Regions from separate parts of the Undibacter mobilis genome, predicted to be linked through region 2. Evidence: riboswitches for the same ligand, from Rfam matches in the RefSeq annotation. Region 2 holds a riboswitch; the other holds the start of a gene.
What was found. Region 2 has a riboswitch for thiamine pyrophosphate ahead of thiM (hydroxyethylthiazole kinase). Riboswitches for the same ligand answer to the same signal wherever they lie in the genome.

Region 1 (7,670 bases), 360 kb from region 2:
TCGTTGCCGCCGTAGCGCAACCATAACCAGCTCGGCCTGACATTCAGGTAGCTGCCTTTCGACCACGCGCTCGGCTGGAATTCGATCCAGATGGCCCAGTACCGCTCATCCGAAATCCAGGTACGCGACTGGCCGACACGCCGAAAGCCAAGCGGCGCCAATGCGGCCTTCGCCGCCGCTGCAATCAGTTTGCCGTGTTCATTTTGCTTGGCCATTCGTGGGCCTTCGGTCGGTTCGAGGCAAGATGCGCGCCTCAGCGCATGTCGCCATTTGCCAGATTGCGCCGCAAGGCGGTGTCGAACGGGAATGATGTCAGCCGCGAAGGATGAACCAGAACGGCGGCATCGTCGGGCGCAAGCGCGGCAATCACCTTGCCGATGAAGCGGTAAGCGTCGTCCTCATTGTCGCCGCCTAGGCGTTCAAGGCCAAGCCATGCCCGTTGCGCGACCGCGATACGCCGCAAGGCGGAGTCTTGAATGTGGTCTGCGAACGGCGAAAATTCGGTGTAAGGGCCTGGCACCGACTGCAGCATGAACAGGCCGGTGGCGCTGGCGATGCCCGAGTTGATCAGGAATTGTACGTCTTCAACGGCCCCGGTCACGACGAAAGTGCCGCTCTCGCGCGCCGGCAGAAACTCGCCGGGATAGAGCCGGTCGAGCTGCGCGCGCAGCGTCTCCTCCGTCAGTTCGATCCAGCTTTCCGACAGAACGACCCAGCCGATCATGTGGCCTCACAACCTAATTGAAACATACTCAATCTGGGGTTGAGTTAAAAGATGAAAAGCCATATCCTTGCGAAGGGACCGGCTGCATGTTTCCAACGAACGACTGCCCTCGATTGCCGCATGGCAACAGGCCATCGACGCTGAAGGCTTCGATCTCAAGCTGGATCCGATAGTGGAATTTCTGACGGCGAGCGGCTTTCCTGCCGGCGACGTTGCGCGGCAAGCAATCTGGTTTCGAGAGCTATCACGAAATCCGCGCGAACTGATGGAGACCTACGCGGATGATGTGCCTTACTTCACCTCCTGTCCGGCCTGGAAACATGCGCTCAGTTTCCGATGGGGCAGCCTGGCGCACGAGGGCGTTTCCGTCTTCATGGCGGCGGTGGCCAATGCGAAGGCGACGGGCGGAGTCGTGTTTGATCCGCAGGAGAGCAGCATCCTGACGTTGGATGAAATGCGCGCGCTTGCCGGCGTGTTCGAGAAGCTGGCGCGAGAAGAAAAATAGCCGAACTCTATCGAGCGTAAGTTTCCGTAAGGCAGGTTAGCCGAAGGCCAACCCGCCCTACAAAGTCATAATAACAATCGGTCAACGATGTGGTCCAATGTGGAACTGCATCTTTGTTGCGGCCCCGTCGATATAGGTAAGGGGCCGCCAAAGATAATAGAGCGCGCTCCCATAACCCTGCGGGAAGATCACGTAGGTCCTGCTATCGCGCGCCCATACTTCCGTATTGAAGTGGCGGAAGGCGACGTACGTACCGACGTAAACCACAAGCGCGATGATGATCCAGCGGGTCGTTTGTGGCATGATGTCTCTGACCTCAAAGAATTACGACAACGCCCTGTTACTCTCCTTTACAAGCGCCGCATTTTTCGCTTGATGCTCGACTTCCGACGGCGAGACCGAGGACTTCGGCGCGGCGTTCGTCTCCTCCATCACCTCGACCCAGACGTGACTTGCCACAAGCGCCGCACGAACGGGATCGCGGCAATGATAAGAACCGGACCGTGGCCGCGCCAGAAGCGATGCCATTCCTCGGCGTTGGCGGGTAACTGTTCGCCTTTGCCGTAGCGCCACGCCGCGAGATAGAGCGCGCAGCCGACAATTACGAAAGCAGCATAGATGAGAAGGCTCCAAGGGGCGCGGGCTAGTCCGGCCATGGCGTCGGCCAAGATTAGATAGCTAATGACCGGGACTGCGACTATCGTGCCGAAGAACAGGCTGAGCGCGATACCAAAACTCAGGTCGCTGCAGCCCATTTCAAATGTGCATGATGTCTTTAACGTGCTGATCGTCCAGAAAGCGACCAGCATCAAGAAGATCATTGCGGCTGTGCGCATGGAGCGGGTTCCGTGAATGAGACGGTGGCTGTGGCGCGGACGTGGGTCGGGCCGGCGCAGCGTAATCCGCCGTCCGCGCAAACAAAAGGCGGGTTACGCCGTCGGCTAACCCGCCCTACGAATCAAGAGTCTGGGTCCCCGCTTTCGCGGGAACGAACGGAGACGGTGTCTTACGACAGCGCTTTATTACTCTCCTTCACTAGCCCCGCATTCTTCGCGTGGTGCTCGGCTTCCGACGACGAGGCGGCCGCCTTCGGCGTTTGGACCTTGTCGGCGTCAACATACACTTGCTGGCCCATGGCGTTGAACTTGTCCGACATCTCCTTCATGCCGGCTTCGGCGGTGGAGAGTCCCAGCGCCGCCTTTTCGTTGTCGCCGAGTGACGCCGCATAATCGCGCACGTCCTGCGTGATCTTCATCGAGCAGAACTTCGGCCCGCACATCGAGCAGAAATGCGCCACCTTGTGCGCTTCCTTCGGCATCGTCTCGTCGTGATAGCTGCGCGCCGTATCGGGATCGAGGCCGAGATTGAACTGGTCCTCCCAGCGGAAGTCGAAGCGCGCGCGGCTGAGTGCGTCGTCGCGCAGCTGCGCCGCCGGGTGGCCCTTGGCGAGGTCGGCGGCGTGCGCCGCGATCTTGTAGGTGATGACGCCTTCCTTGACGTCGTCGCGGTTCGGCAGGCCGAGATGCTCCTTCGGCGTGACGTAGCAGAGCATGGCGCAGCCGAACCAGCCGATCATGGCGGCGCCGATGCCGCTCGTGATGTGGTCGTAGCCCGGCGCGATGTCGGTGGTCAGCGGCCCGAGCGTGTAGAACGGCGCCTCGCCGCATTCCTTGAGCTGCTTGTCCATGTTGATCTTGATCTTGTGCATCGGCACATGGCCGGGGCCTTCGATCATCACCTGGCAGCCCTTCTTCCACGCGATCTGCGTCAGTTCGCCGAGCGTTTCCAGTTCGGCGAACTGGGCGCGGTCATTGGCGTCGGCGATGGAGCCGGGCCGCAGCCCGTCGCCGAGCGAGAACGACACATCGTATTTGCGCATCAGGTCGCAGATTTCATCGAAGCGCTCGTAGAGGAAGCTCTCCTTGTGCCGCGACAGGCACCACTTCGCCATGATCGAGCCGCCGCGCGACACGATGCCCGTCACGCGGTTAGCGGTGAGCGGCACGTAAGCGAGCCGCACGCCGGCGTGGATGGTGAAATAATCGACGCCCTGTTCGGCCTGCTCGATGAGCGTGTCCTTGTAGACTTCCCAGTCGAGCTTGGTCGGGTCGCCATTGACCTTTTCCAGCGCCTGATAGATCGGCACGGTGCCGATCGGGACGGGGCTGTTTCGCAGGATCCATTCGCGCGTGTTGTGGATGTTGCGGCCGGTCGACAGGTCCATCACCGTGTCGGCGCCCCAGCGGATCGCCCACACCATCTTCTCGACTTCCTCTTCGACGGAAGAGGTGACGGCCGAGTTGCCGATATTGGCGTTGATCTTCACGAGGAAGTTGCGGCCGATGATCATCGGCTCGAGTTCGGCGTGGTTGATATTGGCCGGGATGATGGCGCGGCCGCGCGCGATCTCGTCGCGGACGAATTCCGGCGTGATGAAGGCCGGCACCGCGGCGCCGAAGCTCTCACCGTCGGCGATCGCGGCCTGCGCGCGGTCGAGCATCGCCTTGCGGCCGAGGTTCTCGCGCTCGGCGACGTAGATCATTTCCTTGGTGATGATGCCGCGCCTGGCGAATTCATACTGCGTCACCGGCGCGTCGCCGATGGCGCGCCACGGCTTCGGCGTGTTCGGGAAGTTGCGGGCGAGGTGCTTGCCGGTGGCGTTGCCGTTGTCGACTGGCTTGATCGGCCGCCCTTCATATTCCTCGACGCCGCCGCGCTCCTTCACCCATTCGATGCGCGCGCGCTTGAGGCCGTTCTCGACGTCGATGGCGACGTTGTCGTCCGTGTAAGGCCCGGTGGTGTCGTAGACGGGCAACGGCGGCTCGCCGGAGGCATCCGAGAGCTTGATCGCGCGATGCGGCACCTTGATGTCCGGCGCTGCGGCGGGGTTGGTATGCACCTTGCGCGAGGCGGGCAGGGGGCCGGTCGTGACCTTCGGCGTGACGAGATCGGCGGCGGTGACGGGCTTGTTCATGACTTCAACTCCCTGCGCTGGCTCTGCGGTTGTTCGGCCACATAAGCCTTGAATGTGAGAATGCCGCCGACGACCAGAAAGATGATCGCCAGCACGGTAACGACACGCGGATTGCTCGTGGCGCCGATGAAGCGGACGAGGTCGGGTGCGAAAATGCGGAACACGCCCATCACGGTCAGCAGCCAGCCGAGCGCGGTGATGAGGCTGCGCCAGTCGGCGGTCCAGCGCGGATGCGCGTTGAGAATGGCGAGGCCCGTCGCCAGGCCGAGAATGCCCGACAGCGCGACCATCGCGCTGTTGCCGAGCAGCTGGCGACTGATCTCGTTGTAGGCCGCGCCGTTGATGAGCGCGCCAATGCCGAGCACGGCCATGACCGGGCCGGCGATTCGGGCAATGGAATATGAAGCCTGCATTGGCGTGTCCTGTCCCTTCGCCGGCATGACCCGGATCAGGTTCAAAGGGACTCTCTCAGCCCGGCCATGTCGCCGGGCACCCCTCGGAATCCGCGTAATCTAGGCTCGTTCGGGGCTGTGTCAATCGGCTGAAGCCTTTGTTCCAGGCCATTTACTCTCGGTTATCGCTTCGCGGATTTAATGGCCTCCGTTCGCCCGCGCTCGCATGGCGGGAGCTGACGCTTTCAGAGGGCCTTGCCGTGGTCTTTCCATCCGCCGACGCCAAGCGTCCCGGGTTTTCCGCGCTGCGCGCGGTTCCAGCCTCTGTGGCTTGGCCCGTGGCGGTGGCGTCGCTGATGTATGTGATGTTGCTGGCGCTGGGCGGCAAGCTGCTCAACGACGCCGACACCTACTGGCAGATCGCGCTCGGCGACTGGATGATCGCCAACCGCGCCGTGCCGCATGTCGATGTCTATTCCTGGACGATGGCGGGCGAGCCGTGGATCTCCAGCCAGTGGCTGGCGCAGGTGATCTTCGCCGCGGTTTACAACGCGGTCGGCTGGAGCGGCGTCGTCGCGATCAGCGCGCTGGCGATCGCGTCGGCCTTCGGCCTGCTGGCTTATCATCTGATGCGGCATCTTGCCCCGATGCCGGCGCTGGTCCTCACCGTGGCCGCCTTCGTGCTTGCCGCGCCGCATATGCTGGCGCGGCCCCACGCGCTGGCGCTGCCGGTGATGGTGCTGTGGGTCGCGGGGCTGGTGCGCGCCGCCGATGAGAAGCGCGCGCCGTCATTCTGGCTGCTGCCCCTGATCGCGCTGTGGGCGAATCTGCATGGCGGCTTCACCTTCGGTCTGTTCCTGATCGCGCCGGTCGCGCTCGAGGCGCTGATCAATGCAAAGGCGCAGGAGCGGATGCGGGTGGTGCTGCGCTGGGCGTTGTTCGGCGTTGCCGCGCTCGCCGCCGCGTGCATCACGCCCTACGGGCCGGAGTCGATTCTGGTGACGCGGCGCATTCTTGGCCTGGGGCCGGCACTGGCGCTGATCGGCGAATGGCAGCCGGAAAATTTCGCCAGGCTCGGCGGTCTGGAAATCTGTCTGCTCGCGGCGATCGGCTTTCTGCTCTATCGCCGCATCACGCTGCCGCCGGTGCGCATCCTCGTTGTGCTCGGTCTCGTGCATATGGCGCTCAGCCAGTCGCGCAGCGGTGAGATGCTGGGCCTTGTTGCGCCGCTGTTCCTGGCCGCGCCTTTGGCGCCGCAACTTGGCGGCCGTGCCGCCGGCGATGCGAAGCCGCTCTATACGGCCGCCGCCGCGGCGCTCGTGCTGTTCGCCGCGGTGATGAGCGTGGTTCTGCCGCTGTCGCTGCGTTACTCACCGCGCGCGGAGGTGTCGCCGGCCGGCGCGGCTGCGGCGGTGAAGGCATCCGGCCGGACGCATCTGCTCAATTCCTACGACTTCGGCGGCTATCTGATTGCACAGGGCGTCAAGCCGTTCATCGACGGTCGCACCGAGCTCTATGGCGCAGATTTCTTCCTGCGCCACGATGCCGCGGTGAATCTCAAGAATGTCAGCGTGTTCTACGATCTGATGCGGGCACGCGATATCGACGTCACCTTGCTGGCGCCGTCGACGCCGGCGGTCGGTCTGCTCGACCGTATGCCGGGCTGGACGCGCGTCTATGCCGATGACACTGCCGTCGTGCATGTGCGGACGGACGCCGCGCGCTAGCCGCGGCCGTTGCGCTGCTCAGTAGCAGTAGTTCCGCGACACGCGGTGATAGCTGCCATCACGATGTTTGCGCCAGCAGCGACCGTCGTACCAGTAGTAACGGCCGCGGGGCTCCATCTGCGAACCGATCGCGGCGCCGGCAGCGGCACCAATGATGCCGCCGGCGACAGCGCCGCCGGCCTTGCCGGTCGCAGCGCCGCCGACGACTGCGCCGATACCGCCGCCGATGATCGCACCGCCAATGGTATTGTTCTGCGCCGCTGCCTGCCGCACGGGCAACAAAGCGAGCAACGCCAAGACTACCAGAACACCGACCTTCCGAACCATGGATTTGACCCTCCGAAACCCATCCGCAGAGATTTGTAGAGCATATTCGGAGGGCCCGCCATTGCGTTCGACTCGCTGCCCCCCGCAATGACAAAGGGAGACATCGCAGCGATGACGACGGCGTCGGGGCTCACGAATACAAAGTGAGCCGAATTACATCCTCGGCAATTGCGTGACGCTGATCCGTGCCGTGCCTTCGGCTTCGGCGATGATGCGCAAGGTGTTGGAGTCGAAGGCGATGCCGTTGAGGCGGAGGCTGTTGATCGCGGTATCGACCGCGACGCCCTGGCCGGCCTGCCGGAAGTCGGCCATCGCCTCGCCGATTTTCTTCTTGGCATCGTTGAGGAAGGGCGTGAGATCGATCATGGCGTTGTCGGCCAGAGCCTGTTGCAGGTAGGGCATGGCCGCACGCGCCGCGGTGCCGAGCAGGCCGTACGCCGCTTCCGTCTCCACCGCCAGCGAGATGTCGGTGAGGCGCAGAATCTGCGTTTGCGGATCGAGCTTCGGGCGGCCCCAGATATCGACATCGGCCTCGGCGCCGAAGCCGAACCAGCTCTTGCGCTCGCGTGCCTTGACACGCAGCGAGATCAGCAGGCGATCGTCGGCCGCGGCCAGAGAGGCACGTAGCACCTCGACTTCGACCGCCGCGCTTGCGTCTTCGGGGAAGCGCTTGCCCTTCAATTGGGCGTTGATCAGCTTGTTGAGCTCGGTGAACGGCACGTCGATCGGCACGCCGACTACCAGCTTGCCGTTTTCCATCGGCGGCACGAGTTCGAGCGACGCCGGGAACGGGCAGGCCGGCTTGGTCGCCTGCGCCAGGATGCGCGTCTCGGCCTGAACGCCGATCACCAGCGTGACGTTTCGCGCATCGATCTGCGGCTGCGCGGCAGCGGCGCGCACCGGCTTCATCTCCAGCCACAATGCGGGCAGGCCGGTATTGCCGCCGCCCAGCGGAATCGAGCGGCACATCTTCTGCCACTGCTCGCGCGCCGTCACTTCGACGATCGGATCGTTGCGGATG
Region 2 (7,670 bases):
ACCAGTCGCCGCCGACGTTCGGCGTCGCCTTGATGTTGCCGTAGGCCAGACCGCCGGTCACGTAAGGCAGCCAGCGATCCCAGCCGGCGTAGCCGAGACGGCCGCGGCCGGTGCCGAACCAGGTCATCTTGGTTTCGCAGCCCGCGCCGGTGCAAACGCCGGTGCCGGCCGAATCCGAACCCTTCATCCAGCTGTAGTCGAAGTCGGCTTCCAGACCCCAGACCCACGAACCGGTCTGCAGGTTGTAGCCGAGCGTGATGCCGGCCAGCGCGCCCTTCGGCTTGGTCGAACCGGTGCCACCGGCGCCCGACCAGTCGGACTTACCGAAGCCGTAGCCGGCGTTGATACCGGCGTAGAAGCCGGTCCAGTTGTAGTAGGCCGGGGCGTAGACCGGCGCCTTGTAGGACGGGCGCGGCAGGTCAGCGGCAAACGACGGCGCTGCCGCCGCCGCAACAAACAGGCCGACAGTCATGGCCATCGATAGACGCTTCATGTTGATCTCCTTTTTGACCAGAGCCGCAAATCGGTCTGGCGCTCGAACCCCTTACGACCGCGCTGGCAGGAGCCACCACGGGAGCCAGCCACCGGGCCGGCGAAACACGCATACGCATTTGAAGCAGTGCGTATGGTTAATAGAGATGGACCATCTGTGGTTAAGGCCGGGTTAAACGCAAAAAGCCCGTATTTATCGCGCTTTTTCTAAAGCCGGTTCGGCGCAGCGCGCGGCAAAAGGCCGTTCATGGCGATGCGGCGGCGATTCGGAATAAACAACGCCGCAAAAGTTCCATCGTTAATGAATGATGAATTCGCCGGCGCCCTCGTCATTCCGGACGCCGCACAGCGGCGATCCGGAACCCGACAAGCAACGAAAAACGATGCGGCTGGATTCCGGGTTCACGCCTGCCGGCGTGCCCCGGACTGACAAAGACTCATCTACCCCACGCGCGCGCGCAGCACCGCTTCGATCGACACGCGCGACCAGTCGGCGACGCTGTCGCGGAACGCCTTGTAGGAGTCGTGGATCTTGCCGGCGATCGCATCGCGCGCGCCGAGTTCGGCGACGACATCGTCGGCCTGGCGGCGTGCCGCGGCGATGACATCCGCCGGGAACGGCGCCAGCTTGACGTTGTGCTCCTTGATCAGCACGCCGAGCGCCTGCGCATTGAGCCGCTCCATTTCCGCCAGCGCGTAACTGGCTTCGGTGGCGCAGGCATGCGCGACCACGGCCTTGAGATCGGGCGCCAGCGTCTCCCACGCCTTCAGCGACACGATGGCCTCGCCGGTGCCGTTCGGCTTGTTGAAGCCGGGATAGTAATAGAACGGCGCGGCGCGATAGAGCCCGAGCGCGATGTCGGTGCCGGGGCCGACGAATTCGGCGCCGTCGATGACGCCGGACTGGATGCTGGTGAGAATTTCGGCGGGCGACGTCGTCTGCGGCGTCGCCCCGAGCCGGCGATAGACCTCGCCCCCTAAGCCGAGCGAGCGCAGCTTGAGCCCGCGCAGTTCGGCAAGGCTCTTGATCTCGCGGCGGAACCAGCCGCCCATGCAGACGCCGGTGTTGCCGCCCATGAACGGCTTGACGCCGAAGGGCTTGTACAACTCGTCCCACAAGGCCTGGCCGCCGCCGGCGTCGATCCAGGCGACGTGCTCGGCCGGCGTCAGGCCGAACGGCACCGTGGTGAAGAAGGGCGCGGCCGCCATCTTGCCCTGCCAGTAGAACGAAGCGGTGTGGCCGATCTCGGCGACGCCGTTGCCGACCGCCTCGAGCACGCCGAAGGCGGGGACGATTTCGCCGGCGGCGGAGACGCTGATGTCGAGGCGCCCGTTCGACAGCGTGCGGATGCGCTCGGCGACGCGCTCGGCCGACATGCCCGGGCCCGGCAAGCGCTTCGGCCATGACGTCACCATGCGCCACTTCACCGTCTGCGCGCGGGCGATGGTCGGCGCGGCGAGCGTGGCGGTGGCGGCAAGGCCGGTGGCGGCGGCGAGCGTGAACTGGCGGCGGGTCGTCATGGCTGTCTCCAGAACTTGTAGAAGTGATTGAGCGGGCCGTGGCCGTGGCCGACCTTGAGCGCGTCGGCGGCGGCGATGGCGCCGGTGACGTAATCCTTGGCGGCGCGCACGGCGGCGATCAGGTCCATGCCCTTGGCGAGGTTCGCGGCGATGGCGGAGGACAAGGTGCACCCGGTGCCGTGGGTATTCCGGGTGTCGATGCGCCTCGCCCCCAGCCGCGTCACCGCGCCGTCGCCGCCGAGCAGCAGATCGACGGCTTCGGCGCTGTCCCCGTGACCGCCCTTGACCAGCACCCAGCGCGGGCCGAAGGCGAAGATGTCGCGCGCCTGCGCTTCCATCTCCGCCTCGTTGCGCGCGAGCGGCCGGCCGGTCAGCGCCGCGGCCTCGTGCAGATTGGGCGTGACGATCTCGGCGAGCGGCATCAGGTCGCCGCGCAGCGCGGCGACGGCGTCCTCGCTCAGCAGCCGGTCCCCGGAGGTCGCGACCATCACCGGATCGAGCACGATGTGCCGCGCGTTGCGGCGCCGCAGCTCGGCGGCGACGATGCGGATGGTCTCGGCGCGCGACAGCATGCCGATCTTGACCGCCGCCACATCGAAGTCGGCGAACACCGCCTCCATCTGCGCCGCTATGAACACCAACGGCACGTCGTGAATCGCCGAGACGCCTTGCGTGTTCTGCGCCGTCAGTGCGGTGATGACCGACGTGCCGAACACCTCATTGGCCGCGAAGGCTTTGAGGTCGGCCTGGATGCCGGCGCCACCACCGGAATCCGAACCGGCGATGGTCAGCGCGACCGGTGTCATGCCCCACTCCGCCCGGCAAGCGCACCGTCAACCGCGGCACGCAAGCGCCGCGCCGCATCGGCCGGATCAAGCGCGAGCGACAGCGCCGAGATCACCGCGACGCCATCGGCACCGGCGGCAATCACCTCGCCGGCATTATCGGCGGTGATCCCGGCAATGGCACAAATTGGATAGCCCGGCTTGCGGGCGCGTATGACGGCGCCGAGATCGCGCAAGCCATCGGTGCCGATCGGGGTCGAGGCATTGTCCTTCGACGTTGTCGCGTAAACGCCGCCGATGGCGACGTAATTCAGCAGATCGAGCGGCGCGGCCGCCGCCTGCTCAGCCGTTTTAATACTCAAGCCAATAATCGCATCCTTGCCGAGAAGACGGCGCGCATCAACGGCATCCATGTCGTCCCAGCCGATGTGCACGCCATGCGCCCCGGAAGCGAGCGCAACATCAATACGGTCATTGATCAGGAGCGGCACGCCGCGCGGCCGCAACACCGCCATGACATCGCGCGCCTCCTCGATCATGACACGGGTCGAACCATGCTTGTCGCGGAGCTGCACCAAAGTCGCGCTATCGGCAATCAGGGCCGCGAGGCCGGGCAGCGAACGCCCGCCGGCAACCGCCGGATCGACAAGGGCATAGAGGCTAAGATCGAGCGTCATCGGTCGCTACCTTTGCAGATCGTTACTCGGTCACAGTGACGCGGGCCCGTGCCGCGAGCGTGTCACTATCGATGGAATAAAGTGCGTCGAGGATCGCCACCGCGAAGCTGCCCGGGCCCCGCGCGGTTTCCGCCGCCATTTCACCGGCCACACCGACAATCGTCAGCGCCGCCGCAGTCGCGACAAATGCATCTTTCTCGACGGCCAGACAGGCCCCGACCATTGCCGAAGCGGCGCACCCCATCGCTGTGATCCGCGCCATCATCGCATCGCCATTGGCGAGCGTGACCGCACGCCGGCCGTCGGCAATCAGGTCTCGCGCGCCCGACAGGCCGATCGCGATATCGCGCTCGCGTGCATAGGCGCGCAGATCGGCGAGTTGGTCGCCGGCGCCGGCAAGCGTCGCAAATTCGGCCGCGTTCAGCCGCATTGCCGTGGGGCGGAGGAACAGCAGATCCTGTGCGTAAGTTGCCCGCGGCGGCGCGCGATCGACAAAAACGGGATCGAGAATCCACGGTAACCCGCCCTGGTTCGCGGTATCGACCGCGATCGAGGTCGCCTCGCGGCGCTCGCGGCCAAACGTGCCGAGATTGACCAGCAAGGCATCGGCGCGGGCGACAAAAGCGCCAATCTCCACCGGCGACAAGGTCATGGAGGGAACGGCGCCCAACGCGAGGAGGACGTTGGCGGTGAAGTTTTCCGCCACAGAATTGGTGATGCAGTGGACGCGCGGCGCCTTGGTGCGCACGCGCTCGAGCACGGCCGCGACCGCGGAGACAAACTCCGCAGGCGATGTGAACTGGCGCAGTGGGGCTATCGGTTCCTGCATCTCTCTCCCTCCGCCGGCATGACCCGGATCAGGTTCGTTGGGTTGGCCAGACTTCCGGCCTCTCAGTCCGGCACGTTGCCGGACACCCCACGAGATCGCTGAACGATACCTAGACGCACTGGCGCAGCAAGGCAAGAGCGCTTCGATCAGGCGGCCGGAAGACCGGGAAAACCGGTGTCCAAACCGGTACCTTGCCAGGCTGGCGCGATTTTGCTGTGTTGCAGGAAACGCCCCGGCACCCCGGAGACCCCACCGCAATGACCCCGTTCTTCGTCCAAATCAAATGCGAGCTCGGCAAGGCCTATCAGGTCGCCAACGAACTGGCGGAGGCCGAGATTGCCTCGGAGATCTATTCGACCGCCGGCGATTACGATCTGCTGGTGAAGTTCTACGTGGACGACAAGATCGATATCGGCCACTTCGTGAACGAAAAGGTGCATTGCATCCCGGGGATCAAGGACACCTACACAATCATCACCTTTAAGGCATTTACCGCGTAGCTTTGTAACGTCAAATTTCCGGCCGCCGCGGGCCTTCGGCTTCGGGGGCCCGGTCAATACCGAGGCGCCGCTCGCGCCACAGCACCGCCAGCCCGGCGCCAGCCACGATGGACGCGCCGACATAGACCAGCGTGCTCGGCAGTTCGCCGAAGAACCAGTAGCCCAGCAGCAGCGCCCAGATCAGCGACGTGTAGTCGAACGGCGCGATCACCGACGCGGTGGCGTGACGGTAGCTCTCGGTCAGAAAAATGTGCGCGATGCCGCCGAGAATGCCGGTGGCGACGAGCGCCATCAGCTCCTCGCGGGTCGGCGTGTACCAGGCAAAGGGAAGCGTCGCCGCGCCGACCAAGGCGCAGGACAGCGAGAAGTAAAAAACGATCGACGACGTCGATTCGCTTTGCGTCAGCCGCCGCGTCTGGATCACGGCACCGGCGTTACAGAAGGCGGCAATGACCGCGAATATCGAGCCGACCGCCGCAGCGGCACCTACACCGACCGCAGTATAACGGCCCGGATCAAAATTCGGAATGAGCATCACAATCACGCCGACAAAGCCGACAACGACTGCGGTCCAGCGGAAGACGCGTACACGCTCCTTGAGGATAAGAGCGGCGAGCGCCACCGTGATCAGGGGCGAGCCGAACTGAATAGCGGTGGCATCCGCCAGCGGCAGCCGCGCCAGCGCGGCAAAATTCGAGAACATGCCACAAACACTGACGGTCCCGCGACCAAGATGACCGAAGATGCGGTTGGTGCGCACAGCGGTCATGATCTCGCCGCGGAAAGCGTAAATCAGCAGCACCGGAGGTATTGCGCAGGCCGAGCGGAAGAACACCATCTGCCCCACCGGCACGGTTTCGCCGAGTTGCCGGATGAGCGCGGACATCGCAGCAAACAGCAGTGCGGAGAAAATCTTGAAGCCGATGGCTTTGAGGAGATCGGGCGACGGGTGATGCATGGAGAACCCCTCCATAACTCTCCGCGCCGGTCTTGTCGCCCCTCTTTAGCGCGCGGGCTGCCCCGCTTTTACTTTTTCGCCGGCCGTGGCGGGCCGGCGACCGCCGGCAGCGACTTGATATAGACCGCCATCGCCAGCCGGTCGGCGTCGCTGAGCTGCGCCGTATTGCGGATGACCGCAGCCATGCTGCCGCCTGCGGAATCGAACTCGGGAGTCATACCCGATTTCAGGAACTCTGCGATGTCCTTGTCCGACCACGAGCCAAGACCTTGCTGCGTAATGTTGGGCACAAAACCCTCGCCTTCAGGATTGGGACCGCCGGCGAAACGCTTTGCTGCAACGATGCCACCCATCATGTCGCGCGGGGAATGGCATTCGGCACAGTGGCCAGGTCCGTTGACAAGGTAGGCACCGCGGTTCCATTGCGCGTCCCTGGAAGGGTCCGGAGTGAACGGCTTGTCATCGAGGTAAAGAAGCTTCCAACCGCCAAGCAGCAAACGGATGTTAAACGGGAATGGCAGGTCGTGACCGCGTGCCCTGCCCTTCACCGCAGGCAGCGTCTTGATGTAGGCGAATAGGTCGCGCACGTCGTCCACATTCATGCGCTGATAGGAGGCGTATGGAAACGACGGATAAAGATGCGTGCCTTGCGGCGACGTGCCGTAACGCATGGCACTGACGAATTGAGCTTCACTCCATCGCCCGATGCCGTCATCCGGATCGGGTGAAATGTTCGGCGTGTAGAATGTGCCGAAGGGCGAGCCCAGCGCCACGCCGCCGCCGAGGCGAGTCCGATCCTCCTTGCTGTCGGTGTGGCAGGACACGCAGCCGCCGACGTCGAACATCGTCTTGCCATTGGCGAGATCGGCCTTGTACGGCGTCGCAAAAGCGTCCGCCGGCTCTGTCTTCGGCGCGATTACAAACCAGAAAGCCGCCATTGCGGCGATGCCGAGTACAAGGAAGAGTCCAATCAGTTTACGCGCCATGTCAGAATGTCCCATCGGTCGTTGCGACCAGTCTAACCGCGACCGCGGTTCAAGAGAAAGGGCGGTGCGCGCAAGGCACACCGCCCTTTCAATCAAAGGCCACGTGGCCGATCAGCAAAAGACCATCAGCTCTTCTTGACGCGGTAAGCTTCGTGGCAGCCGCCACAGTTGCGGGTGACGTTGGCCACAGCCGCCTTGAGCGAATCGAGATCCTTGACAGAGGCTTCCGCCGCCTTGGCATCCTCGCCGAACTTGACGAAACGCGCCTTGAAGTCGTCCATCTTCTCCCAGATCGCCGGGGCTGCGGTGGTCTCACCACCGGACTTCGAGCTCTCGGGGAACAGTGCCGGCATCTTGGCGGCGATGTCCTGATAGGTCTTCAGCGACTTTTGCGCGGCCGCCAGGTCGAATGGCGTTTCGCCTTTGGTCATCTTGACGACCACAGCGGTGGCCTGTCCGGATTCCTTCATCAAAGCCTTGCGCGCGGCAATCGGATCCTGCTGGGCAACGACCGCTGTGGTAGCGACCGATACCAAGGCCACGGCCGCAGCCGCACAGAACAATGATAACTTCATTTAGTCCCCCTCGTGGATGGGCGCGCATAGTTGCGCATGTAACGATCGCGCCGAAGGTTTGCCGGCACGCGCTTTAGCTAACCCGGATTTGCGAAACATATTCCGGCGGAACTGAGCGCATTCGACATATCCAGCCATCACGAAGGCGTGAGGACCCGGCGGCGCTACGCCGCACGGGCCTTCCTGGCCTGGTCGATCAGCGTCCACACCTTCAAAGGCGTCGCCGGCATGTCGACGTGACGGATGGCGTAGGCGCGGTCCAGCGCGTCGATGACCGCATTCATGACCGCCGGACATGAACCGATGGCCCCGGCCTCGCCCGCACCCTTCACGCCGAGCGGATTCGT

Region 1: linked by a shared signal. The riboswitch ahead of DXH78_RS19625 (hypothetical protein) and the one ahead of thiM (hydroxyethylthiazole kinase) in region 2 are both predicted to bind thiamine pyrophosphate.

What each region holds. Positions count from the first base shown of each region.
Region 1 is NZ_QRGO01000001.1:2,079,252-2,086,921, forward strand. Features, by position in the region: gene DXH78_RS09885 (hypothetical protein) at 1-215, opposite strand, end outside; gene DXH78_RS09890 (hypothetical protein) at 254-724, opposite strand; gene DXH78_RS09895 (hypothetical protein) at 792-1,229, shown strand; gene DXH78_RS09900 (hypothetical protein) at 1,311-1,532, opposite strand; gene DXH78_RS09905 (hypothetical protein) at 1,661-2,065, opposite strand; partial or broken gene thiC (phosphomethylpyrimidine synthase ThiC) at 2,311-4,203, opposite strand; gene DXH78_RS19625 (hypothetical protein) at 4,200-4,616, opposite strand; TPP riboswitch at 4,612-4,710, opposite strand; gene DXH78_RS09915 (hypothetical protein) at 4,856-6,322, shown strand; gene DXH78_RS09920 (YMGG-like glycine zipper-containing protein) at 6,341-6,649, opposite strand; gene DXH78_RS09925 (DUF4403 family protein) at 6,803-7,670, opposite strand, start outside.
Region 2 is NZ_QRGO01000001.1:2,437,236-2,444,905, reverse strand. Features, by position in the region: gene DXH78_RS11485 (outer membrane protein) at 1-493, opposite strand, end outside; gene DXH78_RS11480 (TRAP transporter substrate-binding protein) at 934-2,013, opposite strand; gene thiD (bifunctional hydroxymethylpyrimidine kinase/phosphomethylpyrimidine kinase) at 2,010-2,819, opposite strand; gene thiE (thiamine phosphate synthase) at 2,816-3,475, opposite strand; gene thiM (hydroxyethylthiazole kinase) at 3,498-4,304, opposite strand; TPP riboswitch at 4,292-4,404, opposite strand; gene DXH78_RS11460 (Lrp/AsnC ligand binding domain-containing protein) at 4,562-4,804, shown strand; gene DXH78_RS11455 (DMT family transporter) at 4,815-5,762, opposite strand; gene DXH78_RS11450 (c-type cytochrome) at 5,831-6,748, opposite strand; gene DXH78_RS11445 (c-type cytochrome) at 6,874-7,323, opposite strand; gene DXH78_RS11440 (xanthine dehydrogenase family protein molybdopterin-binding subunit) at 7,488-7,670, opposite strand, start outside.